4 regions of the Mesorhizobium sp. M0659 genome follow, and region 1 is predicted to be linked to each of the others. Evidence: predicted binding sites of a transcription regulator. Region 1 holds the regulator's gene; each other region holds the start of a gene.

Evidence for each region. The regulator PhoB, encoded in region 1, activates phosphate uptake and scavenging genes when phosphate is short. The targets are predictions, from matches to a motif close to TGTCATNNANCTGTCAT.
Region 2: the regulator PhoB is predicted to act here: its motif matches at 3,590-3,606, upstream of NKI31_RS00260 (PhoX family protein).
Region 3: the regulator PhoB is predicted to act here: its motif matches at 5,152-5,168, upstream of ppk2 (polyphosphate kinase 2).
Region 4: the regulator PhoB is predicted to act here: its motif matches at 3,170-3,186, upstream of NKI31_RS29360 (DUF1045 domain-containing protein).

The regions. Positions count from the first base shown of each region.
Region 1 is NZ_JAMYPY010000003.1:378,539-385,839, reverse strand. Features, by position in the region: gene NKI31_RS07315 (substrate-binding domain-containing protein) at 1-554, shown strand, start outside; gene pstC (phosphate ABC transporter permease subunit PstC) at 651-2,111, shown strand; gene pstA (phosphate ABC transporter permease PstA) at 2,108-3,424, shown strand; gene pstB (phosphate ABC transporter ATP-binding protein PstB) at 3,442-4,266, shown strand; gene phoU (phosphate signaling complex protein PhoU) at 4,308-5,012, shown strand; gene phoB (phosphate regulon transcriptional regulator PhoB) at 5,029-5,718, shown strand; gene NKI31_RS07285 (ROK family protein) at 5,749-6,984, opposite strand; gene xylF (D-xylose ABC transporter substrate-binding protein) at 7,251-7,301, shown strand, end outside.
Region 2 is NZ_JAMYPY010000001.1:43,700-51,000, forward strand. Features, by position in the region: gene urtB (urea ABC transporter permease subunit UrtB) at 1-1,414, opposite strand, end outside; gene urtA (urea ABC transporter substrate-binding protein) at 1,527-2,837, opposite strand; gene NKI31_RS00255 (hypothetical protein) at 3,149-3,544, shown strand; gene NKI31_RS00260 (PhoX family protein) at 3,662-5,575, shown strand; gene NKI31_RS00265 (GMC family oxidoreductase) at 5,640-7,211, opposite strand; gene NKI31_RS00270 (twin-arginine translocation pathway signal) at 7,263-7,301, opposite strand, start outside.
Region 3 is NZ_JAMYPY010000001.1:347,345-354,645, forward strand. Features, by position in the region: gene NKI31_RS01815 (enoyl-CoA hydratase/isomerase family protein) at 1-166, opposite strand, end outside; gene NKI31_RS01820 (pyridoxamine 5'-phosphate oxidase family protein) at 347-850, shown strand; gene hemB (porphobilinogen synthase) at 939-1,994, shown strand; gene NKI31_RS01830 (DUF1330 domain-containing protein) at 2,029-2,355, opposite strand; gene NKI31_RS01835 (winged helix-turn-helix transcriptional regulator) at 2,531-3,226, shown strand; gene NKI31_RS01840 (dihydrofolate reductase family protein) at 3,337-3,981, shown strand; gene ppk2 (polyphosphate kinase 2) at 4,171-5,091, opposite strand; gene NKI31_RS01850 (aldo/keto reductase) at 5,336-6,379, shown strand; gene NKI31_RS01855 (glycosyl transferase family 90) at 6,400-7,301, opposite strand, start outside.
Region 4 is NZ_JAMYPY010000032.1:19,389-26,689, reverse strand. Features, by position in the region: gene iolD (3D-(3,5/4)-trihydroxycyclohexane-1,2-dione acylhydrolase (decyclizing)) at 1-753, shown strand, start outside; gene iolE (myo-inosose-2 dehydratase) at 895-1,812, shown strand; gene NKI31_RS29370 (hypothetical protein) at 1,822-2,070, shown strand; gene iolB (5-deoxy-glucuronate isomerase) at 2,261-3,073, shown strand; gene NKI31_RS29360 (DUF1045 domain-containing protein) at 3,228-3,935, shown strand; gene NKI31_RS29355 (alpha-D-ribose 1-methylphosphonate 5-triphosphate diphosphatase) at 3,970-5,124, shown strand; gene phnN (phosphonate metabolism protein/1,5-bisphosphokinase (PRPP-forming) PhnN) at 5,121-5,750, shown strand; gene NKI31_RS29345 (ABC transporter permease) at 5,753-6,739, opposite strand; gene NKI31_RS29340 (sugar ABC transporter ATP-binding protein) at 6,784-7,301, opposite strand, start outside.

The DNA.
Region 1 (7,301 bases):
ATCCGAAGCTGCCCGACTGGGATATCGCCGCCTATATCCCGGGTGAGAAGCACGGCACCCGTGAAGTGTTCGAGACCAAGCTGCTCGACGCCGGCTGCGACAAGGCCGCTTTGAAGGCTGCCGGCATCGCCGACGACAAGGAAATCGGCAAGACCTGCATCGCCATCCGCAAGGACGGCAAGGCTGTCGACATCGATGGCGACTACACCGAGACGCTGGCCCGCATCGACTCCAACAAGACCGGCGTTGGCGTGTTCGGCCTCGCCTTCTACGAGAACAATGCCGACAAGCTGAAGGTCGCTACCGTGGAAGGCATCGTGCCTTCGACGCAGACCATCGCCGATGGCACGTACCCCGTGTCGCGGCCGTTGTTCTTCTACGTCAAGAAGGCGCATCTGGGCGTCGTTCCCGGCCTCAAGGAATATGTCGAGTTCTTCCTTGATGACCAGATGATCGGCCCGGAAAGCCCGCTCGCCCAGTACGGCCTGGTTTCCGCTCCCGACGCCGAACGTCAGGGCCAGCGCGACGCCTTCGCCGCCGGAAAGACGATGTAATCAACCGACCGGATCAGGGCGCGGACCAAATCCGCGCCCTGATTTCGCCGCTTGCCGCAACGGTGGCGGCGATCTGAATTTTCCCTGGGGTGGGTGATGTCGTCCTTGCTCGTACTCGCCATAGTCATCGCCATAGGCGTGGTCGCTTTTGTGATCGGCCGCCAGCGCGCAGCGGCGCAGGATACCGGCAAGGTCAAGCCGCATTCGCGCGCGCATTATCATGGCTGGTGGGCCTTTCTGCTCGCGGTCCTGCCTGCCGTCCTGCTGCTCGCCGTCTGGGATATCGGCTCTTCCTTCTATCTCGACCGGCACATCCATGCCGCTTTGCCCGAGCGCACCGCCGACACAAAGGTGGCCAGCGAAGCGCTCGACGCCAGCCTGGTGAAGAGCCTGGCCAAGGGCCTGCGCCGGCTCGATGGCGATACCGCACTTCCCGCTACTTTCGCCGAATTGCAGCCGCTGCTCGCCGCCAAGGGCGTGGCACTGGCCAGCGACACACAGGACTATATGATCCCGATCGCGGTCGAGGCGAACCAGGTCCAGGACCGGCTCGGCCTGTTCGGCGCCGTGCTGACCTTCGCGCTGTCGGTCGCCGGCGCCTTCTATGCGCTGAGGCAGATCGCGCCGCGCGCCAGGGCGCGCAACAACGTCGAGAAGCTGATGCTGTGGGGGCTGCTTGCGGCCTCGACCATCGCCATCCTGACCACGGTCGGCATCGTGCTGTCGATGCTGTTCCAGACCATCACCTTCTTCGAGAGCGTGTCGCCGATGAGCTTCTTCTTCGGCACGGTGTGGGATCCGCGTTTCGCCGCCGCCGGTTCCGGCGGCAGCCAGGGTCAGTTCGGCCTGATCCCGCTTCTTGCCGGCACGCTCTATATCGCCGCCGTCGCCCTTCTGGTGGCAGTGCCGGTCGGGCTGATGTCGGCGGTCTACATGTCCGAATATGCCTCGCGCGGTGTGCGCTCGGTGGTCAAGCCGGCGCTTGAACTGCTGGCCGGCATCCCGACCATCGTCTACGGCATCTTCGCCGTGGTCACGCTCGGACCGTTCCTGCGCGACCTGTCGGCGGCACTCACCGGCGGCTCGCCCTTCATCCAGGGCCAGAGCATCTTCACCGCCGGTCTGGTGATGGGCGTCATGCTGATCCCGGTCGTGTCCTCTTTGTCCGACGACATCATCACCGCGGTGCCGCGCGCAATGCGTGACGGCTCGCTCGGCCTCGGCGCCACGCGCTCCGAGACGATCAAGCGGGTGATCCTGCCGGCGGCACTGCCCGGCATCGTCGGCGCCATCCTGTTGACGGCGTCGCGCGCCATCGGCGAGACGATGATCGTCGTGCTGGCGGCGGGCGTCGCCGCCAATCTGACGGCCAATCCGTTCGAGGCGATGACGACCATCACCGTCAAGATCGTCAACCAGCTGACCGGCGATCTCGAGTTCAACTCGCCGCAGACGCTGGTCGCCTTCGCGCTCGGCCTGACGCTGTTCGCGCTGACGCTGGTGATGAACATCGTCGCCCTCTACATCGTGCGCAAGTACCGGGAGCAGTACGAATGACCGACATCCCCCTGGACACGATGGCGGGCGCCGTCGCGCGTCCGCGCCGCGACATCGGGCTGAAGGCGCGCTATGCCGCCGAACGCCGGTTCCGCATCTATGGCGTGATTGCGATCTCGGTGGGCCTGGCGTTCCTGGCCATCATGTTGATCACCATCGTCTCGAAAGGCTACACCGCCTTCTGGCAGACGACGGTGACGCTGCCGGTCACCTTCGACGAGAAGGTGATCGATCCCTCCGGCAAGCGCGCGACCGACCCTACCGTGCTGATCAAGGCGAACTATCCCAAGCTCGCCGAAAACGCGCTGGTGGCCAAGCTCGGCATCGATCCGGCCAACAAGCCGATGATGCTGAAGCTCAAGGGCTTCCTGTCGGAAGGCGCCCGCGTCCAGCTGCGCGACATCGTCTCCGCCGATCCGTCGGTGATCGGCAGGACGCGTGACGTCGACATCCTGGCTGCCGCGAACCTCGACTCGGCCTTCAAGGGCCAGATCGACCTCGGCGTCGATGAAGCGCGCCGCAAGGTATCCAACCAGCAGATCGACTGGATGAACAAGCTCAAAGCCGATGGCGCGATGGCCGAGCATTTCAACACCGGCCTGTTCAGCTATGGCGCCTCCAGCCGGCCCGAAACGTCGGGCATGGGCGTGGCCATCATCGGTTCGTTCTACATGATGGTGATCGTGCTTTTGCTGGCGCTGCCGATCGGCGTCGCCGCCTCCATCTATCTGGAGGAGTTCGCCAAGAAGAACCGCTTCACCGACCTGATCGAAGTCAACATCAACAATCTGGCGGCTGTGCCGTCGATCGTCTTCGGTCTGCTTGGCCTTGCCGTGTTCATCAACTTCCTCGGCATGCCGCGCTCGGCTTCCTTCGTCGGCGGCCTGGTGCTGACCTTGATGACATTGCCGACCATAATCATCGCCACGCGCGCCGCCCTCGCCGCGGTGCCGCCGTCGATCCGCTCGGCGGCCCTAGGTCTCGGCGCCTCCAAGATGCAGATGGTGTTCCATCACATCCTGCCGCTTGCCGCCCCAGGCATCCTTACCGGCACCATCATCGGCCTGGCGCGTGCGCTCGGCGAGACAGCACCGCTGCTCTTGATCGGCATGGTCGCTTTCGTCGCCGATTATCCGACGACGCCTTTCGATCCGGCGACCGCGCTGCCGGTTCAGATCTATATGTGGGCAAACGAGGCTGAGCGCGCTTTTGTCGAGCGCATGTCCGGCGCCATCATCATCCTGCTCGTCTTCCTCATGGCCATGAACATCACCGCGATCGTGCTCCGGCGCCGGTTCGAGCGGCGCTGGTAGAAAAAAGGCAATTTGGTATGAACATCATGACCGAACAGTCCCTTGAGAATGCAGTGGGCGACAAAATGAACGCCAAGTCGAACGAAGTCATCAAGATGCGCGGCGACAAGGTCGGCGTCTTCTACGGCGAGAAGCAGGCGTTGTTCGACGTCAATCTCGACGTCCGCCAGAACCAGGTGACGGCGCTGATCGGCCCGTCCGGCTGCGGCAAGTCGACCTTCCTGCGCTGCCTCAACCGCATGAACGACACCATCGATTCGGCGCGGGTGACCGGCAAGATCACGCTCGATGAAGACGACATCTACGACAAGAACATCGATGTCGTCGAACTGCGCGCCCGCGTCGGCATGGTGTTCCAGAAACCCAACCCGTTCCCGAAGTCGATCTACGAGAACGTCGCCTACGGCCCGCGCATCCATGGGCTGGCCAAGCGCAAGTCCGACATGGACCAGATCGTCGAGCAGAGCCTGAAGAAGGCTGCGATCTGGAACGAGGTCAAGGACCGCCTGCAGGAGCCCGGCACCGGCCTGTCCGGCGGCCAGCAGCAGCGCCTGTGCATCGCGCGCGCCATCGCCGTGTCGCCGGAGGTGATCCTGATGGACGAGCCCTGCTCGGCGCTCGATCCGATCGCCACCGCCCGTGTCGAGGAGCTGATCGACGAACTGCGCCAGAACTACACGATCGTCATCGTCACCCACTCGATGCAGCAGGCGGCGCGCGTGTCGCAGCGTACAGCGATGTTCCATCTCGGCTATCTCGTCGAGGAGGGCGCCACCGACAAGATGTTCACCAACCCCGACCACAAGCGCACCCAGGACTACATTACCGGCCGCTTCGGCTGAGCCGTCCGGCGGGTGAATTTTCAGGCACGAGGACCAAGATCATGGGTGAACATACCGTCGCCTCCTTCGATGAAGAGCTCGGGCAGATCAGCAAGCTGATCCGTGACATGGGCGATCTGGCAGGCTCGATGGTCAGCGGCTCGACCAGGGCGCTGCTCAATTCGGACAATGCGCTGGCACAGCGTGTCGTTTCCGACGACGCCATCATGGATGCGCGCCAGCGCGAACTGGACGACCGCGCCATCACGCTGATCGCCAAGCGCCAGCCGATGGCCAACGATCTGCGCGCCGTGGTCGGCTCGATCCGCATGGCGGGCGACCTCGAGCGCATCGGCGACCTCGCCAAGAACATCGCCAAACGCGTCGGCACCGTGGGCTTGAGCGTCACGCCGCGCGACCTCTCGCACTCCATCGATGCCATGGCGCAACTGGTGCTGATCCAGGTGCAAGGCGTCGTCGAGGAATATGCCGCCACCGATGCGGCAGCGCTTGCAAAACTCAGGAATGACGACGAGCGCATCGACGTCAAATACACGTCCGTGTTTCGTGAGCTCTTGACCTACATGATGGAAGACCCTCGCAACATCACCGCCTGCACGCATCTCTTGTTCTGCGCCAAGAATCTTGAGCGCATCGGCGATCATGTCACCAACATCGCCGAAAATGCGTATTATGTGCTGACCGGCCAGCAATTGCCCGCCAATCGTCCGAAGCAGGACGAGACGGCGATGGCCACGCCGGCCTGATGAGGGTGAACTGCCTATGATCGCGCCACGCATCATGGTCGTGGAGGACGAGGAGCCGCTAGGCGTGCTCCTCCGCTACAACCTCGAATCCGAAGGCTATCACGTCGAGGTGGTGACACGCGGCGACGAGGCCGAGATCCGCCTGCAGGAAAACGTGCCCGATCTCCTGGTGCTCGACTGGATGGTGCCCGCTGTTTCCGGCATCGAGCTCTGCCGGCGGCTTAGAGTGCGGCCCGAAACCGAGCGGCTGCCGATCATCATGCTGACCGCGCGCGGTGAGGAAAGCGATCGCGTGCGCGGCCTGTCCACCGGTGCCGACGACTATCTGGTCAAGCCATTCTCGACGCCGGAGTTCATGGCGCGCGTGAAGGCGCTGCTGCGCCGGGCCAAGCCGGAAGTGCTGTCCAGCGTGCTCAAGGTCGGCGACATCGTGCTCGACCGCGAGTCGCACCGTGTCTACCGCAAGAAGAGCGAGATCAGGCTCGGACCGACCGAGTTCCGGCTGCTCGAATTCATGATGCGCCATCCCGGCCGCGTGTTCTCGCGCAGCCAGCTGCTCGACAATGTCTGGGGCGAGACGATCTACATCGACGAGCGAACCGTCGACGTCCATGTCGGGCGCTTACGCAAAGCGGTCAACAACGGCCGCATGCCGGATGTCATCCGTACCATTCGCGGCGCCGGCTACGCGATCAGGGAAGACTAGGATGCTGCGCGTCGCGCCGTTGCCGGCCATTCAGGCGACATGCTTGCCGGATTTGGCCTGAATGCCCGGCGCGAAAATCTCCTGATCGACGAAGCCGAGCGCGCGCATGGCACAGCCTTCGCGGATCAGCGGCAGCTCGTTGGGCTCGGTGTCGAAGGAGATCGACTTCGAGTGCTGGCCGCCGGCGGTCTGGGCGATCGCTTCGCGCAATGCCGGCTCGATCAGGTCGAAGGCGGCGGCGCTGACGCCAACCATGGCGACAGGCGCCGGGTCGATCAGCGCAAACAGGCTGCCGAGGCCGAAGCCGAGCGCCTCACCGGCCTTGCGATAGGCTTCGCGCTCCGGGCCATCGGTTTCGCGGGCGCGCGCGGCGAGTGCGCGCATATCAGCGTCGCCGATATCGACCGGCTCGGCATCTTCGCTCATCATTTTGGCGCTGCGCCAGATGGCGTAGTTTCCGGCATAGGCCTCGACGCAGCCGCGCCGCCCGCAGCGGCAGAGCGCGCCGCCCGGACGGTGGATCATGTGGCCGAACTCGCCGCCCGAGGAATGGGTGCCGGTGAACAGTTCGCCTTTCAGCACCAGCCCCATGCCGATGCCGTGCGACAAGAGGATCGCGATGAAATTGTCGCAGTAGCGCTCGGGCTGGCGCCATTGCAGGGCCACCGCCATCATATTGCAGTCGTTCTCCATGGTGGCAGGAATGCCGAATTCCGCTTCCAACATGTCGGCGAAGGCAATGTCGGTCAGTGGCGTGATTGGCGACCACAGCATGGCCCGCGCCTGCGAATCGGTGATGCCCTGGATGCCCATGGCAATGCGGGCGATGCTCTGGACATCGAGGTCCGGGTCCGCGAGACGCCGCCCGACGATTGCTACGCATTCGCCGATCAGCTCGTCGCGCGGCATGGTCAGCGTGTCGAGCCGGCGCTGTTCTTCCGCGACCACCTGGCCGGCATAGTCGATGACGGTGACGGAGAGGAAGTTCAGCGACAGCACCACGGTCATGACCGCCGCCGCTTCCGGGTTGAGGCCAAGGCCGACCTGCGGCCGGCCGCGTTTCAGCGAGCCGGTCTCGCCAGGCTTGCCTTCAATCAGGATGCCTTCTTGAATTAGATCAGACGAGATTGCCGATATCGTCGAATGGCTGAGGCCGGTGGTCGCCGCAATCTCGGTCCGCGACGGCTGGCCGGCCCGGCGCACGGCCGAAATCACCATCGCACGGTTGCGACGGCGCAGATCGTCGTGGCGGATCCCAACCGACATTTGTTTTCCTCCCGGCCTCCTCGCGCCTCATGATAGTGAAGGCGTTCGACGGCACCAGCCAAATATTGGCAGACGCCGGCAGCCCTGTCATTGTTTATTGCGGAGCTCGAAAAAATTCGGCAACGCCATCAGAATCCATCATAATCGATGTTGACAGTGCCTTATCATTGAACCAGTATTTTTTCGAGGCTCGAAAAAATGGAGCCTCTTTGTGCAGGCCTTCGGGCCGGTTTTGTCGCGCCGTGGGCGGCGCAGGGAGGGTTATAATGAACAGATTTGCAGCCGCCATGCTGGCGGGTGTCGCCATGTCGCTGGCG
Region 2 (7,301 bases), on a different contig from region 1:
AGCTGTCGATGATGTAGCCGCGGCCGAGATTGGGCGAGACATTGTCGATCTGGCTGAGCGCGACGCCGGCAATGCCGGCAATGCCGGAGCCGAGCGCAAAGGTCAGCGCATCGACCCAAGGCGTCCTGATGCCCATCGAGGCGGCCATGCGGCGGTTGGCGGTGACGGCGCGCATCTGAAGGCCCCAGGGCGTGCGCTTCATAACAAAGAGCAGCACGCCGAAGACGGTGAGCGCGAAGACCAGGATCCAGAGGCGGTTCCAGGTGACGGCGAGTTGGCCGACATCGAACGATCCCGACATCCAGGAGGGGTTGCCGACCTCCTGGTTGGTCGGTCCGAAGATCGAGCGCACCGCCTGCTGCAGGACAAGCGAGACGCCCCAGGTTGCGAGCAGCGTTTCCAGCGGCCGGCCGTAGAGGAAACGGATGACGCCGCGCTCGATGATCAGGCCGACGGAAGCGGCAACCAGGAAGGCGAGCGGCAGCGCGATCACCAGCGACCAGTCGAACAGGCCGGGGAATGAGGTTCGGATCACCTGCTGGACGACGAAGGTGGTGTAGGCGCCGAGCATCACCATCTCGCCATGCGCCATGTTGATGACGCCCATGACGCCGAAGGTGATGGCGAGGCCGATGGCGGCCAGCAGCAGCACCGAGCCAAGCGAGATGCCGTACCATATGTTCTGGCCGGCATCCCACAGCGCCAGGCTCGAATTGATGCTGGCGATTGCCGCCGTCGCGGCATCCTTGACCGCGCCTTGCGCATTGGCCTCGACCGCGGTGAGCAGCGAGACCGCGTCGCGGTCGCCGCGCGCGCCGATCAGGGCAATGGCGGCAAGCTTGTCGGCCTCCGGCTTGTCGGAGACCAGCACCGATGCCGCGCGCGCCTGTTCGAACAATGCCTTGACCTTGGCGTCGGTCTCGGCGGCGATGGCTGCATCGAGCGGCTCGATATTGGCGGCATCGGGGGTCTTGAACATGGTGTCGGCGGCGGCGATGCGGACAGAAGGATCTTTCGCGCGCAACGTCAGCGTTCCCAGCGCATCTCGGATGACACGACGCAGCGTGTTGTTGACCTTGATCTTGGTGATGTCGGCCTTGGCGGCGTCGCCGGCTTTCTCGCCGCTCAGCGGGTCGAGCAGCGTGACGCTGTCGGCGGCCTCACTGCCGACGAAGACGGCTGAATCGGCTTTACGAATGTAGAGATTGCCTTCGGCGAGGGCTGCAAGCGGCCGTTCAACCAGCGGATCGCCGGTGGCGGCAAGTTCGCGCACAACAGCCTCAGTGGCGGCAAAGCCCGTGCCCGTGGCGAATTTGGCGACGATGGCGCGCAGATCGGCTTCGGCTGCGTTCGACGGCAATAGGCTTGCCACCAGGAACACCAGCATGAGGCCGAGAGTGCGCAACAGGATCATCCGTTCAGATACTCTTCTGTGGGGAAATTCCGCGTCCGGGCGGGCTGAAGCGCCCGGACGCTTGGCGGTACCGATCGTGGACGCGTCCACGATCGGTCAGTCCCGGGAGGGATCAGTTCGTGCCCTTGCCGCCGCATTTGCCGGTGGCAACGTTGAAGTTGCCGCAGGACAGAGGCGCGCGCCAATCCGAAATCAGGTCCTTGGAATCGGGCAGATAGTCGGACCATTCGTCGCCCATCACGAGGCCGGGCGTCTGCGACACGGTCTCGAACTGGCCGTCGGCCTGGATCTCGCCGATCAGCACCGGCTTGGTGATGTGATGGTTCGGCATCATGGTCGAATAGCCGCCGGTGAGGTTCGGCACGGACACGCCGACCATGGCGTCGATGACCTTGTCGGGATCGGTGGTGCCAGCCTTTTCGACCGCCTTCACCCACATGTTGAAGCCGATATAGTGAGCTTCCATCGGGTCGTTGGTGGTGCGCTTGTCATTCTTGATGAACTTGTGCCAGTCGGCGATGAACTTCTTGTTTTCGGGTGTGTCGACGCTCTCGAAATAGTTCCAGGCAGCGAGATGGCCGACCAGCGGCGCGGTATCGAGACCGGCCAGTTCTTCCTCACCGACCGAAAAGGCCATGACCGGGATGTCCTCGGCCTTGATGCCCTGGTTGCCGAGTTCCTTGTAGAACGGAACGTTGGCGTCGCCATTGACGGTCGAGACGACGGCGGTCTTCTTGCCGGCCGAGCCGAATTTCTTGATTGCGGAGACTTCGGTCTGCCAGTCGGAGAAGCCGAACGGCGTGTAGTTGACCATGATGTCTTCGGCGGCGACGCCCTTGGCCTTCAGATAGGCCTCGAGGATTTTGTTGGTGGTGCGGGGATAGACGTAGTCGGTGCCTTCCAACACCCAGCGCTTCACCGAGCCACCGTCTTCGCTCATGAGATAATCGACAGCGGGAATCGCCTGCTGGTTCGGGGCGGCGCCGGTGTAGAACACGTTGCGCTCGCTTTCCTCGCCCTCATACTGGACGGGGTAGAACAGGATGTTGTCGAGTTCCGAGAACACCGGCAGCACCGATTTGCGCGACACCGAAGTCCAGCAGCCGAACACGGCGGCGACCTTGTCCTTGGAGATCAGCTCACGCGCCTTCTCGGCGAAGAGCGGCCAGTTGGAGGCCGGATCGACAACGACCGCCTCAAGCTTCTTGCCGAGCAGGCCGCCCTTGGCGTTCTGCTCTTCGATGAGCATCAGCATGGCGTCTTTCAGCGTCGTCTCCGAAATCGCCATGGTCCCCGACAGCGAATGCAGAATGCCGACCTTGATCGTGTCTTCGGCGGCCTGGGCCGGAGACGACATCGACAGGCCGGCGGCGACCACGCCGGCCGAAAACATTTTTGTTATTGTGGAGAAATTACCCCTCATACCGAAGACTCCCAAGCTGTTTGATTGCACCGCGATAATGCAATGCAACTGCCGTGCCAAACGCAAAGGCGCCGCTCACGAAGATGGAATAGCCGAGCGTTATCAGCCGGTTGGTATATTAGCCTCGAGAAAACAGTGGTAGCCGGCGAAAATTGATTGAGGCAAATTTGCGCAGCGCACATGGCTTTTGCCTAATTTTTGCCCAATTGAGACAAATGCCTAGTTTTTGATCTCCGGCCGTGTGTTCCGGGCTGAAAATGTTGCGGTACCGCGCAAAAATAGGGCAAGCTCGCCCTCAAAAGAGTGACGTCATGACATCTCGCACCTCATGCATTTCCGGCATCCTGCTGCTGATGGCAACGAGCGGCGCCGCGCGCGCCGATTTCAGCGAGGGCAAGCTTCCGGACGGCACCTATCATTGCGAGGTCTACCTGCTCGGCGCCTTCCTCAACCTCGGCGACATCACCATCAAGGGCAATGTCTATAGTGGTCCGGTGACATTCGGCACCGCGACGCAAGGCTACAACTATCAGATGAATGCCAATGGCGAGATCACCTGGCTCGGGCCGCTGGGCGGCTATACCACCGGTGGCAACTCCGTCTCCATGACACAGGCAACACTGGACGGCGAGACCGCCCCGTCATTCGACATCATTCTGAAGCAGCCCGACGGCGCCTTCACCGCCTCGACCTGCACCAAGGGCTGAGCGATGCGTAGTGCCGCGCCCAGTTGCGGCAAAACCTTCCTCTTATGTCATGTGAATGTTGCCTAAGCAGACTAGGGCAACGGTGCGCCGTAACATCCACCCTGAGAGGCAGACACCATGGCCAATACACCGTCTTCATCCTCCCCCGTCATCCGCGAAATCATTGCCGAGCGCGTCTCGCGCCGGTCTCTTTTGAAAGGCAGCCTCGCCTCCGGCGCGCTGATTGCCGGCGGCAGCTTTGTCGGCTCCTTGTTTGCCGGCGAAACGCATGCCGCCGCAGCGCAGTCGACGCTCGGCTTTCCCGAGCTCAAACGGGTCTACGGCAAGACCCATGCCGCCGCCGAAGGCTATGAGACGACCATCGTCGCGCGCTGGGGCGACCCGCTTGCAGCCGGCCTCGCCGAATTCGACGGCAACAAGGTCGCGGCGGAGGAACAGGAAAAGCGCTTCGGCTACAATTGCGACTACATCGCCTTCATGCCGCTGCCCAAGGGCACGGTGAATTCCGATCATGGCCTGCTCTGCGTCAACAACGAATACATCTCGCCCAATGTGATGTTTCCGGGGATGACCGAGGGCGATGCCGGCAAGACGATGACCAAGGAACAGGTCGATCTCGGGATGGCCGCGATGGGCCATTCGATCGTCGAGGTGCAATTGAAGGACGGCAAGTGGGCAAGCGTGGCGGACAGCCCGCTCAACCGCCGCATCACCGCCAACACCGAAATGACCGTTTCCGGACCGGTTGCCGGCCATGCGCTGATGAAAACTTCGGCCGACCCGACTGGCACGAAAGTGCTCGGCACCAGCTATAATTGCAGCGGCGGTTTCACCCCCTGGGGTACGGTGCTGACCTGCGAGGAAGGCGTGTCCGACATTTTCGGCGGCGACCCGAAAAAGGCGCCGACTGCCGACCTGCTCGACCGTTACGGCTTCGACGGCTCCGACATCTATGGCCGCGGCCGCTTCCATGACCGCTTCAACCTCGACAAGGAACCGAACGAGGCCAACCGCTTCGACTGGGTGGTCGAGATCGACCCTTACGATCCTCAGTCCAGGCCGGTGAAGCGCACGGCACTTGGCCGCATGTCGCATGAGGCCTCGACCGTGGTCCTCAACAAGGACGGCCGCGTTGTCGTCTATATGGGTGACGACGACTATTTCGAATATATGTACCGCTTCGTCTCGGCCAAGGCCTATGACAAGGCCAACCCGGCCTCCGGCGCCGATCTGCTCGACGATGGCGTGCTGTCGGTCGCCCGCTTCGATGCCGATGGCTCGATGACGTGGCTGCCGTTGGTGCACGGCCAGGGCAAGCTTACCGTCGAGAACGGTTTTGCCGACCAGGCCGAGGTGCTGTTGAAGACGCGGTTTGCGGCAGATGCGCTCGGCGCCACGCCGATGGACCGGCCCGAGGACATCGAGACCAATCCGGTGACCGGCCGCGTCTATGCGGTGATGACCAAGAACAAGAAGCGCGACCAGTCAAAGGTCAATCCGGCCAACACGCGGCCGGAAAATCTCTGGGGCCATATTGTCGAACTGATCCCGCCCGGCGGCCGCGGCGCGGATGCCGACCACACGGCGGAAAAGTATGCCTGGGACCTGTTCGTGCTCTGCGGCAACCCGAAAGATGCCAAGGTCGGCGCCACTTTTCATCCGGACACGTCGGACAATGGCTGGTTCGTCTGCCCCGACAACATCACCTTCGACCCGGCGGGGCGGCTGTGGGTGGCGACGGACGGCGCCAATGATTTCGACCTGCCGGACGGCGTCTATGGCGTCGACACCGAAGGTGCGGCGCGCGGCCTGCCGAAGCTGCTGTTCACCTGCCCGCACGGCGCCGAAGCGACCGGCCCGTGCTTCACGCCGGACGGCACGACTTTGTTCCTGTCGGTGCAGCACCCTGCGGAAGATGCCGAGACGCTCGACAAGGCGCAGACGCTATGGCCCGATTTCAAAGACGGCCAGTTGCCGCGACCTTCCGTCGTCGCCATCCGCCGCAGGGACGGACAGCCGGTCGGCGCATAGTGAGTCCTAGTGAAAAAGGCGGAACGCGCCATGCGCGTTCCGCGTAGCGATCCGGGAGGACGGCTCAGATCGTCTTGGCCGACATTTGCGAAGCGATGTATTCGGCCTGGCGGATAGCCAGCGACACGATCGTCAGCGTCGGATTTTCAGCCGCACCGGTCGTGAACTGGCTGCCGTCCGACACGAACAGGTTCTTGATGTCGTGCGCCTGGCCGTGCTTGTTGACGACGCCGTCTTCCGCCTTTTCGCTCATCCGGTTGGTGCCGAGATTGTGGGTTGAGGGATAGGGCGGCGTCGGGAAGGAGCGCGTCGCGCCGACCGCATCGTAAAGCGCTGTGGCCTGCTTGTAGGCATGGTTGCGCATCGCCGTGTCGTTGGGATGATCATCGAAATGCACGTCGGCGATCGGCATGCCGTGCGCGTCCTTCTCGTGCTTGTGCAGCGTGACGCGGTTTTCCGCGCGCGGCATGTCCTCGCCGACGATCCACAGGCCAGCCATGTGATCATAGTGGTCGAGCGCGGTGGTGAAGGAACGGCCCCAGCCGCCGGGATTGAGGAAGGCGGCCATGAAGGGCAAGCCGAGCGACAGCGTCTCGAATTCATAGCCGCCGACAAAGCCGCGTGAGGGATCGTGCCGCGCCTCGTCGCGGATAATGCCGGCCATGGTGGTGCCGCGATACATTCGCACCGGTTGGTCGAAAATGGCGTAGACCGAACCGGTGGTGTGGCGCATGTAGTTCTTGCCGACCTGCCCCGACGAATTGGCAAGCCCTTGCGGAAACTTCGCTGACTCGGAGTTCAGCAGCAGGCGCGGGCTTTCGATCGAGTTGCCGGCGACGGCAACGATGCGGGCCTTCTGCTCCTGCAGCTTGCCGTCCTTGTCGGCATAGACGACGCCGGTCACTTTTCCGCTAGCGTCATGGTTGATCTTGATCGCCATGGCGTTTGGCCGGACCTCGAGATGGCCGGTCGCCTCACCCTTGGGAATCTCGGTGTAGAGCGTCGACCATTTGGCGCCCCATTTGCAGCCCTGGAAGCAGAAGCCGGTCTGTTGGCAGGAGTTGCGGTCGTCCCGCTCGACCGAATTGATTGCCATGTTGCCGGTATGACATTCCTTATAGCCGAGCTTGTCGGCGCCGGCCTTGAGCACCTTGAAGTTGTTGTTGCCGGGCAGCCGCGGCCAGCCATTGGTGCCGGTGACGCCCATCTTGGCTTCCGCCTTGGCGTAGTAAGGCTCCATCTCGGCCAATGTGACCGGCCAGTCCAGCAGGTTGGCGCCTTCCAGCTTGCCGTAGGTCGAGAGCGTCTTGAACTCATGCTCCTGGAAGCGCAGCGAGGCGCCGGCCCAGTGCGTGGTCGAGCCGCCGACCGATTTGACGATCCAGGCCGGCAAATTGGGGAAATCCTTCGACACCCGCCAGTCGCCTGAGGTTGTGCGCTTGTCCGTCCAGGCGAGTTGGCTGAAGGAACCCCACTCGTCATTGATGAAATCCTCGTATTCGTGGCGCGCGCCGGCCTCGAGGATGACGACATCGACGCCTTTCTGGGCGAGTTCGTTGCCGAGCGTGCCGCCGCCGGCGCCGGAGCCGATGATCACGACCACGCCGTCGTTGTTGAGATCAAATGAAGCTGCCATGGTTTCCTCCCATGAATTCCTGTTTGCCGGGTTTCAGAACGACGGAAGGGCTCAGAGCCACTCTATGTCGTCGAAACCGCGCGCGATGTA
Region 3 (7,301 bases), on a different contig from region 1:
CGACGACATCGATGCCGGCGTCGCGCTCAAAAGCGTCGAGCGCCTTGTCCAGCGCCTTGATCATGCGATGTGTCAGCGCATTGAGCGCCTGCGGCCGCGTCAGCGTGACGACGCCCGCCTTGCCCAACCGTTCGAAGCGGATCTCGTCGCCGCCGCCAAAATCCATCGTCAGAGAATCCCTCCCCGCGCCTGCGGGACTGAAGTGCTAAAGGTGGCGCATGGGTGCGTCAACCGGCGGGCGCGGTTTGGATGTTCGCAAGGGAACGCGACCGTGCTTTGCCCCCGGCAGAAATGCGCGCAAAATTGCCGGGCAAAACAGCCTTTCTTCTGATGCAGGGACAAACGCATGACGCTTGAAACCGCAGCGCCGAGCCGTGGCTGGGGGATGCCGAAAAAGTTCGACCCGGATGATGTTCTCAGCCGCCCGCTGATGGCCAATCTGGCGACCGTGACCGCTGACGGCGCGCCGCGCAACGCGCCGATGTGGTTCATCTGGGAGGACGCTGCGATCTGGCTGCTCGCGACCGGCGCAAGTGCTGTCAAACACCTCGAACGTGACCCGCGCTGCGCCGTGGAGATCGTCCATTTCGACAATGAGGCCGGCATCCTGCTGCATCTCGGCCTGCGCGGCTCCGCCACCATCGAGCCGATGGCGCCGAACCGCTTCGAACGGCTGCTGCACAAATATCTCGGCCCGGAGGCGACCTGGAACCGCTGGTTCATCGACAATGTCGCCGACATCGGCCATCCGGACGGGCGCCTGATCCGGCTTGCCCCGAAGAGCATCTTCACCAACAATGTGTCGTTCTTCAAAACCGGCCCCGAGCTGGCGTGGCCGCCGAAGCCGTAAGCAGCGCGTTATCGACTGGCACAATCGTGTCGCATTGGTCAGCGGCAAGGCCTCGTGGTAAAAGCCGCCCCGACCCGGAGTTTTTGCGATGAACAAATTCACCCCCGCGACGAGCAACAAATTCGCACCGGCAAAGCCCGCCGGTGCGCGCAGCGTCGACGAGATCACCGGCAGCCGCCGCTTGCGGCGCATGCGCAAGGCCGACTGGTCGCGCCGCCTGGTGCAGGAAAACCGGCTTACGGTGAACGATCTGATCTGGCCGATCTTCGTGATCGACGGCAAGAACACGCGCGAGCCGATCGCCGCCATGCCCGGCGTCTTCCGCCTGTCGCTGGACCTCGCCGTCAAGGAGGCCGAGCGGGCCGCTAAGCTCGGCATTCCGGCGATCGCCACCTTCCCCAATGTTGAACTCAGCCTGCGCGACCAGACGGGATCGCACATCCTCGACCCGGAAAACATAATCAACCGCGCCACCCGCGCCATCAAGGACGCGGTGCCCGAGATCGGCATCATCACCGATGCCGCGCTCGATCCGTTCACCTCGCACGGCCATGACGGCATCTTGCGCGACGGCATCATCGTCAATGACGAGACAGTGGAACAGGTGACCGCCGCGGCCGTCATCCAGGCAGCGGCCGGCGCCGACATCATCGCGCCGTCCGACATGATGGACGGCCGCATCGGCGCCATCCGCGACGCACTCGACGCCAACGGTTTTTCGGATGTGGCGATCATGTCCTATGCGACGAAATTCGCCTCCGCCTTCTACGGCCCCTACCGCGAGGCGGTCGGCACCGCCGGCCTGCTCAAGGGCGACAAGAAGACCTACTATCTCGACCACGCCAATTCCGACGAAGCGGTGCGCGAGGCCGAGCAGGATATCGCCGAGGGCGCCGACATGCTGATGGTCAAGCCCGGCATGCCCTATCTCGACATCATCCGCCGGCTGAAGGACGAGTTCCAGATGCCGACCTTCGCCTACCAGGTTTCGGGCGAATATTCGATGATCAAGGCGGCGGCCGCCAATGGCTGGATCGACGGCGAGAAAGCGATGCTGGAATCGCTGCTCGCCTTCAAGCGCGCCGGCTGCGACGGCATCCTGACTTACTTCGCGCCGGAAGTGGCGCAGATGCTGAAGGGTTAGCCGGAACCTGGATGCTCCGGGTTCCGGCTTTTCCTCACGCCTTTGGCAAATAAGGAATCGTTCCGGCGAGATCGGTATCGTCGATCAGCTGGAAGCGGCTGTCGCTGCCCTTCCGGCGCTCCGCCACAAACGGGGCGTATTGCGGATCGTTGGTGAAGGCCTCGGCTGCCTTTGCCGACGGAAACGCCATGATGGCGATCAGGCTGGTGTCGAGCGGCTTGCCCTCGAGCGTCTTCACGTTGCCGCTGCGGGCGAGGTATTTGCCGCCATGCCTGTGCACGAGGTCGTGCACCGAAGCGGCATAGGCCGGCACCCATTTGTCGTCCTTCACCTTGATGTCTGCGATCACGTAGGCGGTCATTTCAAAACTCCTCATGGATCGGCACCGGACTGCCCGGCGACGTACCGCTGCCTCGCATGGCAGCGCCGGACCGCTCCAGTCACAGAACTGTACCGGGGGTGCCAGTACAGCTTCTGTACTGGCTGAACTCAGGTTTTCTGAATAAGGTCCGGCAACATCTTTTGGAGCTCACCACATGACACAAGCCGGTTACAAGCAATTCTGCCCGCTCTCCATGGCCGCCGAGCTGCTCTGCACACGCTGGACCATGGTGCTGCTGCGCGAACTGGTGGCGGGATCGACCCGCTTCAACGATTTGCGCCGCGGCGTGCCGAAAATGTCGCCAACCCTTCTGTCGCAACGGCTCAAGGACCTCGAGGCCGGCGGCATCGTCGAGCGGACCGAGATCGCGACCGAGAAGGGCGTGTTCGAATACCGGCTGACCGAGGCGGGCCGGGATTTGCGCCCGGTTGTCGAGGCGATGGGGTTTTGGGGCCAGAAATGGGTCGAGGCCAGGCTGTCGCTCAAAAACCTCGATCCGTCGCTGCTGATGTGGGACATGCGGCGCAATCTGAACCCCAGTCCGCTGCCGGACGGGCGCACCGTGATACAATTCCTGTACCATGACCTGCCGGCGTCAAAACGATCGTGGTGGCTGATCGTCGAAAAGCAGGGCGAGGTCGATCTTTGCTGGTACGATCCGGGCTTCGACGTCGATCTCTACGTCTCGACCGATCTGTGCACCATGACCTCGATCTGGATGGGGCTGACGACAGTTCACAAGGAACGCGACAAGATCAGCCTGACCGGCGATCTCGACGTCGCCGGCAAGATGCAGATCTGGCTTGGGCTCAGCCCGTTTGCGGTGATGCCGAAGCGCGTGGCGGCTTGAGGTCCCTGCGCATTCCACAGATCGGCTTGCCTCTAAAAATACTAGTTGCAAAATGCAATCAGTTTGAATACTGATTGCAAATCACAACTGGTCACCAAAGGGAGTCTTCCATGTCCAAACTGCGCGTCAATGCCTTCACCTTGTCGCTCGACGGTTTCGGCGCCGGTCCTGACCAGGACCTGCAAAATCCGCTCGGCGTTGGTGGCGAAGATCTGCACAAATGGATGACCGGCACCCGCACCTTCCACGAGATGGTCGGCAAGGATGGCGGCAGCACCGACGTCGACGACCGGTTCACCGTCCGCAGCTTCGACAATGTCGGCGCCTGGATCCTCGGCCGCAACATGTTCGGCCCGATCCGCGGCGAATGGCCGGATGAGAACTGGAAGGGCTGGTGGGGCAACAACCCGCCCTATCACGTGCCGACCTTCGTGCTGACCCATCACAAGCGCGACCCCATTGTGATGGAAGGCGGCACCATTTTCCGCTTCGTTACCGGCGGCATCCACGCCGCGCTCGAACAAGCAAAGGCTGCGGCCGGCGGCAAGGATGTCCGCGTCGGCGGCGGCGTTTCCACTATCCGGCAATATCTCAAGGAGAAGCTCATCGACGAGTTGCATCTGGCTGTGTCGCCAGTGTTGCTCGGGAGGGGCGAGAGCCTGTTTGCCGGGCTGGATATGCTGAAGCTGGGTTACCAGTGCACCGAGCAGGTGGCGACAGCGCTCGCCACGCATGTGACGATCAAGCGGGTGTAGTGGCGAAGTGATAGGCGCAGGCTTCTTTCTCCCCGTTCTACGGGGAGAAATGCCCGGCAGGCAATGAGGGGCAGCGCTGCTTTTGGAGGTTAGCAGCGTCCGACGACTGTGAATTCGCCGATGCCGGCGCTGCCCCTCATCCGCCCTTCGGGCACCTTCTCCCCGTGAAACGGGGAGAAGGAAAAGTGCTCAATACTTCTCCGGCACGTAAAGCTCGCGCGGCAGGACCTGGCGCTCGTACTCCGGGTTGAACACCCGCTCGGGCAGCGTGATTTCTTCGTGCGGCACGTCCTCATAGGGCAGTTGTTTGAGGAGATGGTCGATGCAGTTCAGCCGCGCCCGCTTCTTGTCGTTGCCTTCGACGATGTACCACGGTGCCTCTGGGATGTTGGTGCGGGCAAACGTCTCTTCCTTGGCCTTGGTGTATTGCTCCCAGCGCACGCGCGACTGCAGGTCCATCGGCGACAGCTTCCACTGCTTCATCGGATCGTGGATGCGCATCATGAAGCGCATCTGCTGTTCCTCGTCGGTGATCGAGAACCAGTATTTGACCAGCGTGACGCCGGAGCGGACCAGCATGCGCTCGAACTCCGGCACGTCGCGGAAGAACTCTTCGACCTGATCGGGTTCGGCAAAGCCCATCACCCGCTCGACGCCGGAGCGGTTGTACCAGGAGCGGTCGAACAGCACGATCTCGCCGCCGGCCGGCAGATGCGGCACGTAGCGCTGGAAATACCATTGTGACTTTTCGCGCTCGGTCGGCGCCGGCAGCGCCACGACGCGGCAGATGCGCGGGTTGAGGCGCTGGGTGATGCGCTTGATGACGCCGCCCTTGCCGGCGGAATCACGGCCCTCGAAAACCACCACCAGCTTCTTCTTGTGGTAGGCAACCCAGGACTGCAGCTTGATCAGTTCCGACTGCAAGCCGATCAGGTCGCGGAAATACTGCATGCGATCGATCGACGGCGGATGCGCGTTCTTGTAGATCTTGGCGATCTCCAACGACAGCGCCGGCTCCGAGATTTCCAGCTCATAGTCCTCGTCGAGCGTGTCGGCGAGTTCGGCTTCCAGCCAATCCCTGGCCGCAGAATTCTGCTTTAGCTCATTCATTTCCACTGCTCCGCTTGCCGGCTGACATGAAACCCTGAGCCGACTTGATATAGGCCGGCAATGACGGTTTTATTGCAAGCCGCCGGCCAGCCGGTCTTCACTGCAAAGCAGCGAGGCATTGCCGATCCAGCGCCCTGGCATGGCGACAAGCCGCTCAAATTGTCCTACAAATAGCGGACCCGTTCGGGCTTCCCCGCCCTTTCCTGCTAAAACCGCCTCCCCACCAAAACTACGAGGATCAGACATGGAATACCGCACGCTTGGCCGTTCCGGCTTGAAAGTTTCGGCGCTGACCTTGGGAACCATGACCTTCGGCGGCAGCGGGCCGTTCGCTGCCGTCGGCAATTCCGATCTCGCGGAGGCCTCGCGCATCATCGACACTTGCATCGATGCCGGCATCAATCTCATCGACACCGCCAATGTCTATTCCAACGGTCTGTCGGAAGAGATCATCGGCGAGGCGCTCGGCGGCAAGCGCAAGAACGACGTGCTGATCGCCTCCAAAGCGCGCATGCGGATCGGCAAGGGCCCCAATGACGAAGGCCTGTCGCGCCATCATCTGATCCGCGAATGCGAGAAGAGCCTGAAGCGCCTCAGGACCGATGTCATCGACATCTATTTCCTGCACGAATGGGACGGCGCGACGCCGCTCGAGGAAACCATCGCCGCGCTCGACACGCTGGTTGCCCAGGGCAAGATCCGCTATGTCGGCTGCTCCAACTATTCCGGCTGGCAGGTCATGAAGGCGCTCGGCATCTGCGACAGCCAGCACCAGCCGCGCTTCGTCACCCAGCAGATCCACTACACGCTGGAAGCACGCGAGGCCGAGTATGAGCTCTTGCCGATCTCGGTCGACCAGGGCCTTGGCGTTTTGGTGTGGAGCCCGCTCGCCGGCGGCCTGCTGTCGGGAAAATACCGCCGCGACAGTCCGACGGCGCGCCAGATCGGCGGCTGGTCGGAACCACCGATCCGCGACGAGGGCCGGCTGTGGCGGATCGTCGACGTGCTGGTCGACATCGGCGCCACTCGCGGCGTCTCGGCGGCGCAGGTGGCGCTGGCCTGGCTGCTCGGCCGACCAGCCGTCAGTTCGCTGGTGATTGGCGCACGCAACGAGGCCCAGTTGAAAGACAATCTCGCCGCGGCAAGCCTGACGCTGTCCTTTGATGAACGCCAGCGCCTCGATGCCGTCAGCCGGCCGCCGGTGCTCTATCCCTACTGGCACCAGCAGTTTACGGCGAAGGACCGCTTCGGCCCGGCCGATCTGGTTATGGACCGCAGCGTTATCTGACTTAAGGGCGCCGGAAGCGGCTAGCCCGCGATAAACCGCCAGACCTGCGGATCGGGCTCGATCTGGCCGCTGAGCACGAAATATTTGTAGAGCACGAGCAGGCAGATCGCCTGCTCGGCCCGCTCGTCGGCGAATTTGCGGCAATAGGCGTTGGCCGCCGCAACGATGCGCTGGGCCTCGGCCGGATGCTGCTCGAGATGATGCACCCGCTCGGCCAGATCGCTGAAGTCGGGCGCCAGCGGCACATAATGGACATCGGGCTCGAGTTGCCCCTCGGCGAACCAGGTCTCGTAAGTCGGCGGCGGCATCAGGCAGAGCGAGTTCGAGCTCATGATCCATTTCAGATTGGTCGCGACATCATTGCCTTCGAGCGAGATGATGTAGCGGTAGCGGCGCTGCTGATCGATGCTGAGATAGGGCTTGCGGTATTCCGCAAGTGCTGTCGCCCTCGGCGTGCCGACATCGCAGAACGGCAGATTGCGGGCTGCATCCAGCAACAAGGTGCGGATCGGATTGTTGAGTTCGCCGCGCCAAACGACGAGCGGATGCTTGTCGGCGAAGGCGACATCGTCGGCCGGCATGTAGAAATGACGGAACTTGTTCAGCTTGAACAGGACGCCGTTGCCGTTGTCGCCCGCTATCGGCCGGTCCTTGACGATCGACGGCATCTTCGGCACTTCGATGACGTCGCCGAATTCCAGGTCGATGCGCAGATCTGGGTCGAAATAACGGGTGAACTCCTTCAGATCGTAATAGTACATGCTGCGGTCCGACGGCAGCCGGCTGACCGGCACGGCCTCGGGGCTGGGGCTAAAAGGCTCCCGCAGCGTGTTGTAGTAATTGAGCCGCTGGCGGACCGATGCGTCGGAAAGCCTGGCCTGATCGAGCAGCCGGCCGAGCCGGCGCCGGAAAAGAACCGGCG
Region 4 (7,301 bases), on a different contig from region 1:
TGGACCGACAATGCGACCCAAGGCAAGAAGGCTTGGCAGGCCGAAGCCTCCAAGGTGACGGCGTCGACCAACGCCGCCTTCCCGTCGGACGCGCAGGTGATCGGCGCCGTGCAGCGCGCGCTGGGATCCGGCGTGACCTTGCTGAACGCGTCGGGCGGCCTGCCGGGCGAGTTGCACAAGCTCTGGCAGGCAGGCGCGCCCGGCTCGTACCATGGCGAATATGGTTTCTCGACCATGGGTTACGAGATTGCCGGCGGGCTCGGCGCCAAGATGGCCAAGCCCGATCAGGAGATAGTCGTCATGGTCGGCGACGGATCCTACCTGATGATGAATTCGGAGATCGCCACCTCGGTGATGCTCGGATTGAAGCTGATCATCGTGGTGCTCGACAACAGGGGATATGGCTGCATCAACCGGCTGCAGATGGCCACCGGCGGCGCCAACTTCAACAACCTCCTGAAGGACGCGCGCCACGAGATCTTGCCCGACATCGACTTCGCCGCGCATGCGGCCAGCATGGGCGCTATTGCCGAGAAGGTGCCGTCGATCACCGGCCTGGAGACCGCGCTGCAAAAGTCGAAAACCAACGACCGCACCACCGTGCTGGTCATCGACACCGACCCGCTGATTTCCACCGATGCCGGCGGCCATTGGTGGGATGTCGCGGTGCCGGAAGTCTCCGCACGGCCGCAGGTCAACGCAGCCCGCAAGGCCTATGACGAAAAGCGGCAGATGCAGACAATCGGCGATTGATGTACATGCACCCGCCCCCTACCTCCCCTTGTGGAGGTCGGACCGAAGGTCCGGTGGGGGTCTGGCGCCGCACCCCACCCCGCTGCTTCGCAGCGACCCTCCCCACAAGGGGGAGGGTGAACAAGAAACCGGAGCTAAAACTTGAAAGCCAAACTGGGCATGTCCCCCATTGCGTGGTGGAACGACGATCTTGCCGAACTCAGCGACGACGTCTCGCTGGAAGAGTGCCTGCGCCAGTCGCGCTCGGCAGGTTTCACCGGCATGGAAATGGGCCGGCGTTTTCCAAACGACCCCGAAATCATGCTGCCGATCCTGAAGCAGGCCGACGTGACGCTGTGCGGCGGCTGGTTCTCCGGCACCCTGGTTGATGAGGACATGGGCAAGAACAAGGATCGCATCCAGCCGATGATCGACCTGTTCAAGGCGGTTAATGCGCCTTGCATCGTCTATGGCGAGGTCGGCCGCTCGATCCAGGGCGATCGCTCCAGGCCTCTCGCCACCAAGCCGAAATTGTCGAATGACGAGATGAGGGCCTATGCCAGGCGCCTCACCGAGTTCGGCGAATGGTGCGCAGAGCAAGGCATGCCGCTGTCCTATCACCATCACATGGCGGCGGTGGTCGAGACCGAGCCGGAGCTCGATGCCTTCATGCGCCATTCCGGCGAAGGCATTCCGTTGCTGCTCGATGCAGGGCATCTCGCCTTTGCCGGTGGCGACGTGCTGCGCGCCATCGACAACCACCACAAGCGCATCAGCCATGTCCATGTGAAGGATGTGCGCATGGGCGTGATCGACGGGCTCGACCGCACAAAGCAGTCCTTTCTCGACGCCGTGGCGCTCGGTGCCTTCACGGTGCCTGGCGACGGTTCGCTCGATTTCGGCGCCATCGTGCAGCGCTTCGCTGACCATGGCTATGAAGGCTGGTTCGTCGTCGAGGCCGAGCAGGACCCGAAGAAGAACCCGCCGCTCAAGATGGCGCAGGTCGGCCACAAGGAATTGATGCGGGTGATGACGGCGGCCGGCTACACGGTCGAGACGCAAGGCTTTCCCAATGCCTGAGGCGATCCGATGAAGGATTACGAGCACCCGTTCTTCCGGCCGCTGTGGCGGCGCGTTGCCGTCGTCGCCGTCTGCGTGATCTGGGCCGGAATAGAATTCGCCTCCGGCACCCCATTCTGGGGCATCATTGCGCTCGGCTTTGCTGCCTACGCGGTGTGGCAGTTCTTCTATCTTTACAAGCCGGTGGAGGAGAGCAAGGCTGCGCCTGATCGACCGAAGACCGGCGAAGCGAAGGCGGACGCCGAACCGAAGGAATGAAGCGGCCGTGGCTCGGAAGGGCTTGCGGGTCGGACACTGGACACCTGGCGTATCGCCTACGTCGGTGATTGGCCGGAACGTTCCTCGCTTCGTCATCCTAGGGTCTTCGCGACGGAGCTTCGCTCCTGCTTCGCCCTAGGATGACGAAGTTGAGAGGCCGACCTCGAAGACTTGCGATAGGAGACAAAACATGTCGAAACTGCTCGTCAAAGCCGACAAGGGCCATGGCCGCGTCGCGCATGTCACGCCCAACAGCGCCGGCTGGACCTATGTCGGCTTCGACCTGCACCGTTTGAAGCCCGGCGAAAACGCCTCGGGTAAGACGGGCGGTCGCGAAGTCTGCCTGGTGTTCGTCACCGGCAAGGGCACGGCCAAGGCCGGCGGCCGGGAACTTGGCCTGCTCGGCGAGCGCATGTCGCCCTTCGAGGGCAAGCCGTGGTCGGTCTATATTCCTGAGGGGTCGGATTGGTCGGTCACCGCCGACACCGATCTCGAGCTCGCGGTCTGCTCGGCGCCGGGCCTGGGCGGCGGCTTGCCCGTTCGCGTCATCGCACCCGACGACCTCGGCCAGGAGACTCGGGGCAAAGGCACCAACACGCGCTACGTCACCAACATATTGCCCGAGGGCAAGCCCGCCGACTCGCTGCTGGTGGTCGAGGTCATCACGCCCGGCGGCCACACATCGAGCTACCCGCCGCACAAGCACGACCAGGACAATCTGCCGGCCGAATCCTATCTTGAGGAAACCTACTACCACCGCCTCAACCCGCCGCAGGGTTTTGCCTTCCAGCGCGTCTACACCGACGCCGACAAGACCGGCGCCCGCGAGCTGGACGAAGCCATGGCGATCGAGGACGGCGATGTTGTGCTGGTGCCCAAGGGCTATCACCCCTGCGCCGCCTGCCACGGCTACGACCTCTATTATCTCAACGTCATGGCCGGGCCGAAGCGGACGTGGAAGTTCCACAACGCGCCCGAGCACGAATGGCTGATGAAGGCCTGATCGGCCTTCGCTTGCGGCGGAAGCTGTCGGTCCAGCAGGAAAAAATCGTCGGCTAAGGACCTGCGGGGTCGATTTGCCTTCGAAAACCCGCATAAGCTTCGTCAATCCGTCATGGAAATCACCTATGGCAGCGGGCTGACGAGGATTTTTTTCGATGCGCTACGCCATTTATTTCACCCCGAGGCAGGACGAACCGCTGGCGCGGATCGCCGCCAACTGGCTGGGTCGCGACCCCTTTGGCGCCGCCACCAGGCCGGTCGAGGCGGTGGGCGAGCTGTCGGCGGCCGAAGTCGCTTTTCACACCGCATCGGCGCGGCGCTACGGCTTTCATGCGACGCTGAAAGCGCCCTTCCGGTTGGCCGCCAACGAAACCGAAAGCTCGCTGCGCGCGGCGCTGGACGCCTTTGCCGAAGCAACGCCGACGGTCACCATCCCGCGCCTGGTCGCCAGCCAGATCGATGGTTTCTTCGCTTTGGTGCCGGAAGGCCCGCTGCCGCCGCTCAACCGTTTCGCCGACGATGTCGTGCTTAGCTTCGACCGTTTTCGCGCGCCGCTCACCGAGGCCGAGATCGAGCGGCGCAGCCCGGATTCGCTGAAGCCGGCCGAGTTCCGCAATCTCTGCCAGTGGGGCTATCCCTATGTGTTTGAGACCTTTCGCTTCCACATGACACTGTCCGGCCGGGCCGGGCCGCAGGAAAGCCAACGTCTGCGCGCGGCAATTGACAGCCTGTTCGCCGATGTGCTGCAGCAGCCGGTGCTGGTGGATGCGCTGACGCTGTTCGTCGAAACCGAACCGGGCGCTCCGTTCATGGTGCTTTCGCATCATGCGCTCGGCCGCCGCGCTGCCCGAAAAACCGCCTGACCGCAATTCGTCCGAGTAACCAGGGACCGCCTGAATGACCGCCGAAACTGTTCTCCACAACGCCCGCATCGTGCTTGCCGACGAGATCGTCGAAGGGTCGCTCGTGCTGCGCGACGGTTTTATCTCCGGCGTCGACGCCGGCACCGGCCACACCGGCGGGAGCATGGGCGGCGAGGACATGGGCGGCGACTACATCATTCCCGGCCTGGTCGAGCTGCACACCGACCATCTCGAAGGCCACTATGCGCCGCGCCCGAAAGTGCGCTGGAACCCGATCGCCGCCGTCCTTGCCCATGACGCGCAGGTGGCCACCGCCGGCATCACCACCGTCCTCGACGCGTTGCGTGTCGGCATGGACGAGGACGCGGATATTACCTCCGACGACATCCGCAAGCTCGCCGGCGCGATCGAGGACAGCGTCGCGAAAGACCGGTTGCGGGCCGACCATTTCCTGCACCTGCGCTGCGAGGTCTCGGCGCCGGATTGCTTGCGGGCTTTCGCCAATTTCGATGGCGACGAGCGGGTCAAGCTGGCCTCGCTGATGGACCATGCGCCGGGACAGCGTCAGTTCGTCAATCTCGAGACCTACGCCCATTACTATCAGCGCAAGCTGAAATTGACCGATCGCGACTTCCAATTGTTCTGCGAAAAGCGGATGTCGGAATCGGCGAAGAATTCGGGACCGAACCGGGTGGCGATATCAGCCGCCTGCAACGAGCGGGGCATTGTGCTGGCGAGCCATGACGACGCCACATCAGGCCATGTCGACGAGGCGATCGAGCAGGGCGTGCGCGTCGCGGAATTCCCGACCACGCTGGAAGCCGCCAAGGCCTCGAAGGATGCCGGGCTCGGCGTACTGATGGGCGCGCCCAACGTCATGCGCGGCTCCTCGCATTCGGGCAATGTCTCGGCCCGCACGCTGGCCGGCGACGGCCTGCTCGACATATTGTCGTCCGACTACATTCCCTTCAGCCTGATCCAGTCGGCCTTCTTCCTCGGCGACGTCGTCGAGGGCATTTCCCTGCCGCAGGCGGTTGCGATGGTGTCGAAGAATCCGGCCGAGGCGATCGGCCTCGACGACCGCGGCGTCATCGAACAGGGCCGCCGCGCCGATCTGGTGCGTGTGCGCGTCGACGACCATGTGCCGGTCGTGCGCACCGTCTGGCGCCAAGGGCGCCGGGTCGCCTGATGGTCTCGGCGTCGATCGAGCGCGAACTCAGCAGCGAGGCCTTTCCGCTCCGCAACGGCGTGTTTGTCGCCGTCGTCGGCCCGAGCGGCGCCGGCAAGGATACGGTAATCGGCTATGCCCGCACCTTGTTTGCCGACGAGACGAGGCTGGAGTTCGTCCGCCGGGTCATCACCAGGCCGAGCGACGCCGCAAGCGAGGATCACGACACGCTGGCCGACGCCGCCTTTGCCGAGGCCCAGGCCGACGGCGCTTTCGCCATTTCCTGGGAGGCGCACGGCCTGCGCTATGGCATCCCGGCCGATGTCGACTGGTCGATAGCCAATGGCCATGTCGCCGTGGCCAATGTCTCGCGCGCAGTCATCCCGGTGCTGCGGGAGCGCTATGCCAATCTGGCTGTCGTCGAGATCACCGCCTCGCCGGAAATCCTCGCCGAGCGTCTCGCCCAGCGCGGCCGCGAATCGCGCGGCGAAGTGCTGGCTCGGCTCGCCCGCAGCGCCAATATCGCTTTGTCCGGCTCCGGCGTCACCTCGATCGACAATGGCGGCCGGCGCGAAGCCGCCGGAGAACGCTTCGCCGAGGTGCTGCGCAAGGCGATGGCCTTCTCGGATATATCCGGCGTGATGTAGCGCTACTCCGCCGCGACAGTCTTCCGGCTGGCATCGAGCATCAGCCGCCTTGCGCGGAACACGCCCCATTGCTGGTCGACCAGCACGCCGATCAGGATCACGCCGCCCATCACCGCGAAGTTGAGCGAGGACGGGATGCCGAGCAGATTGACCAGGTTCTGCAACTCCTGCAGCAGCACGGTGCCCAGGATGACGCCGACCAGCGAGCCTTCGCCGCCGCGCAGCGAGAAGCCGCCGAGAACGGCGGCGGCAATGGCGTAGAGCTCGTAGAACTGGCCGTGGCTGGCCGGCGAGATCGAGCGCGTGTACATGGCGAAATAGATCGCCGACAGCGCCGTCAGCACGCCGCAGATGACATAGGCGGCCATGACGACACGGCCGGTGCGAATTCCCGAATATTTCGCCGCCTCTTCGTTCTTGCCGATGGCATAGAGGTAGCGTCCGAACACCGAGCGGTGCAGCACCACCCACATGACGATCGAAATGACGATCAGTGCGATGAAGCTGTTGGGCACGCCATAGCTGCGGCCCGCGGTGAGGAATTCGAGCTCGGGAAAATTCTGGCCGAAGGCGAAACCGGCGGTGCCGTCGGCGGTATAGAAACGGGCGACCCCGCGATAGATCAAAAGGCCGCACAGCGTGACCACGAAGGGCTGCAATTTCAGCCTTGTGATCAGCCAGCCATGCGCCAGTCCGATGATGCCGCCCAGCACCAGGATCAGCGGCAGCGCCACCGGCCATGGCATGTCGCGCACAGCGATGAAATCGATGAACAGCGTGCCGAGCAGCGCCACCAGCGATCCCACAGACAATTCGATGCCGCCGGTGATGATGACGAAGGCCTGGCCGATGGCGAGAATCCCGAACAGGCCGATCAGGTTCGAGGTGTTGGCGAGGTTGATCGGCAAAAGGAAGCGCGGGTTGATGGCGGTCACCACGGCGCCGACCACCAGGATCAGGATCAGCAGGCCGAGATCTTTTTTGCTCATCGTCTTCTCCCCAATGCGCCGGACCGGCAATCGCCTGAAGCCCGCTAGTTTGCCGGCTTGCCGACCGCCAGCAACAGCACGTTTTCCTGGCTGAATTGTTCCTTGTCGAGAATGCCCGAGATCTGGCCCTCATGCATGACGGCGATGCGGTCGGACACGCCGATCACCTCTTCCATGTCGCTGGAGATCATCAGCACGGCGACGCCGGCATCGGCCAAGGCTCGCATCAGCCCGTAAATCTCGGCCTTGGCGCCGATATCGATGCCGCGCGTCGGCTCATCGAGGATCATCACCTTCGGGTTCATCGCCAGCCATTTGCCCAGCACCACCTTCTGCTGGTTGCCGCCCGACAGCGTGCCGGTTCGCGTCTGCACCGACGGCGCTTTGATGCCGAGATTCGTCTTCTGCTTCTCTGCGGTGGCGGCCTCGGAGCTTGCCGACACCAGTCTACGCTTCGCATGCGCCGGCAGGTTGGGCAGCGAGATGTTCTGCGCGATCGACAGGTCAAGCAAAATGCCGGTCAGCTTGCGGTCTTCCGGAACCAGGAAAATGCCATGCGCGA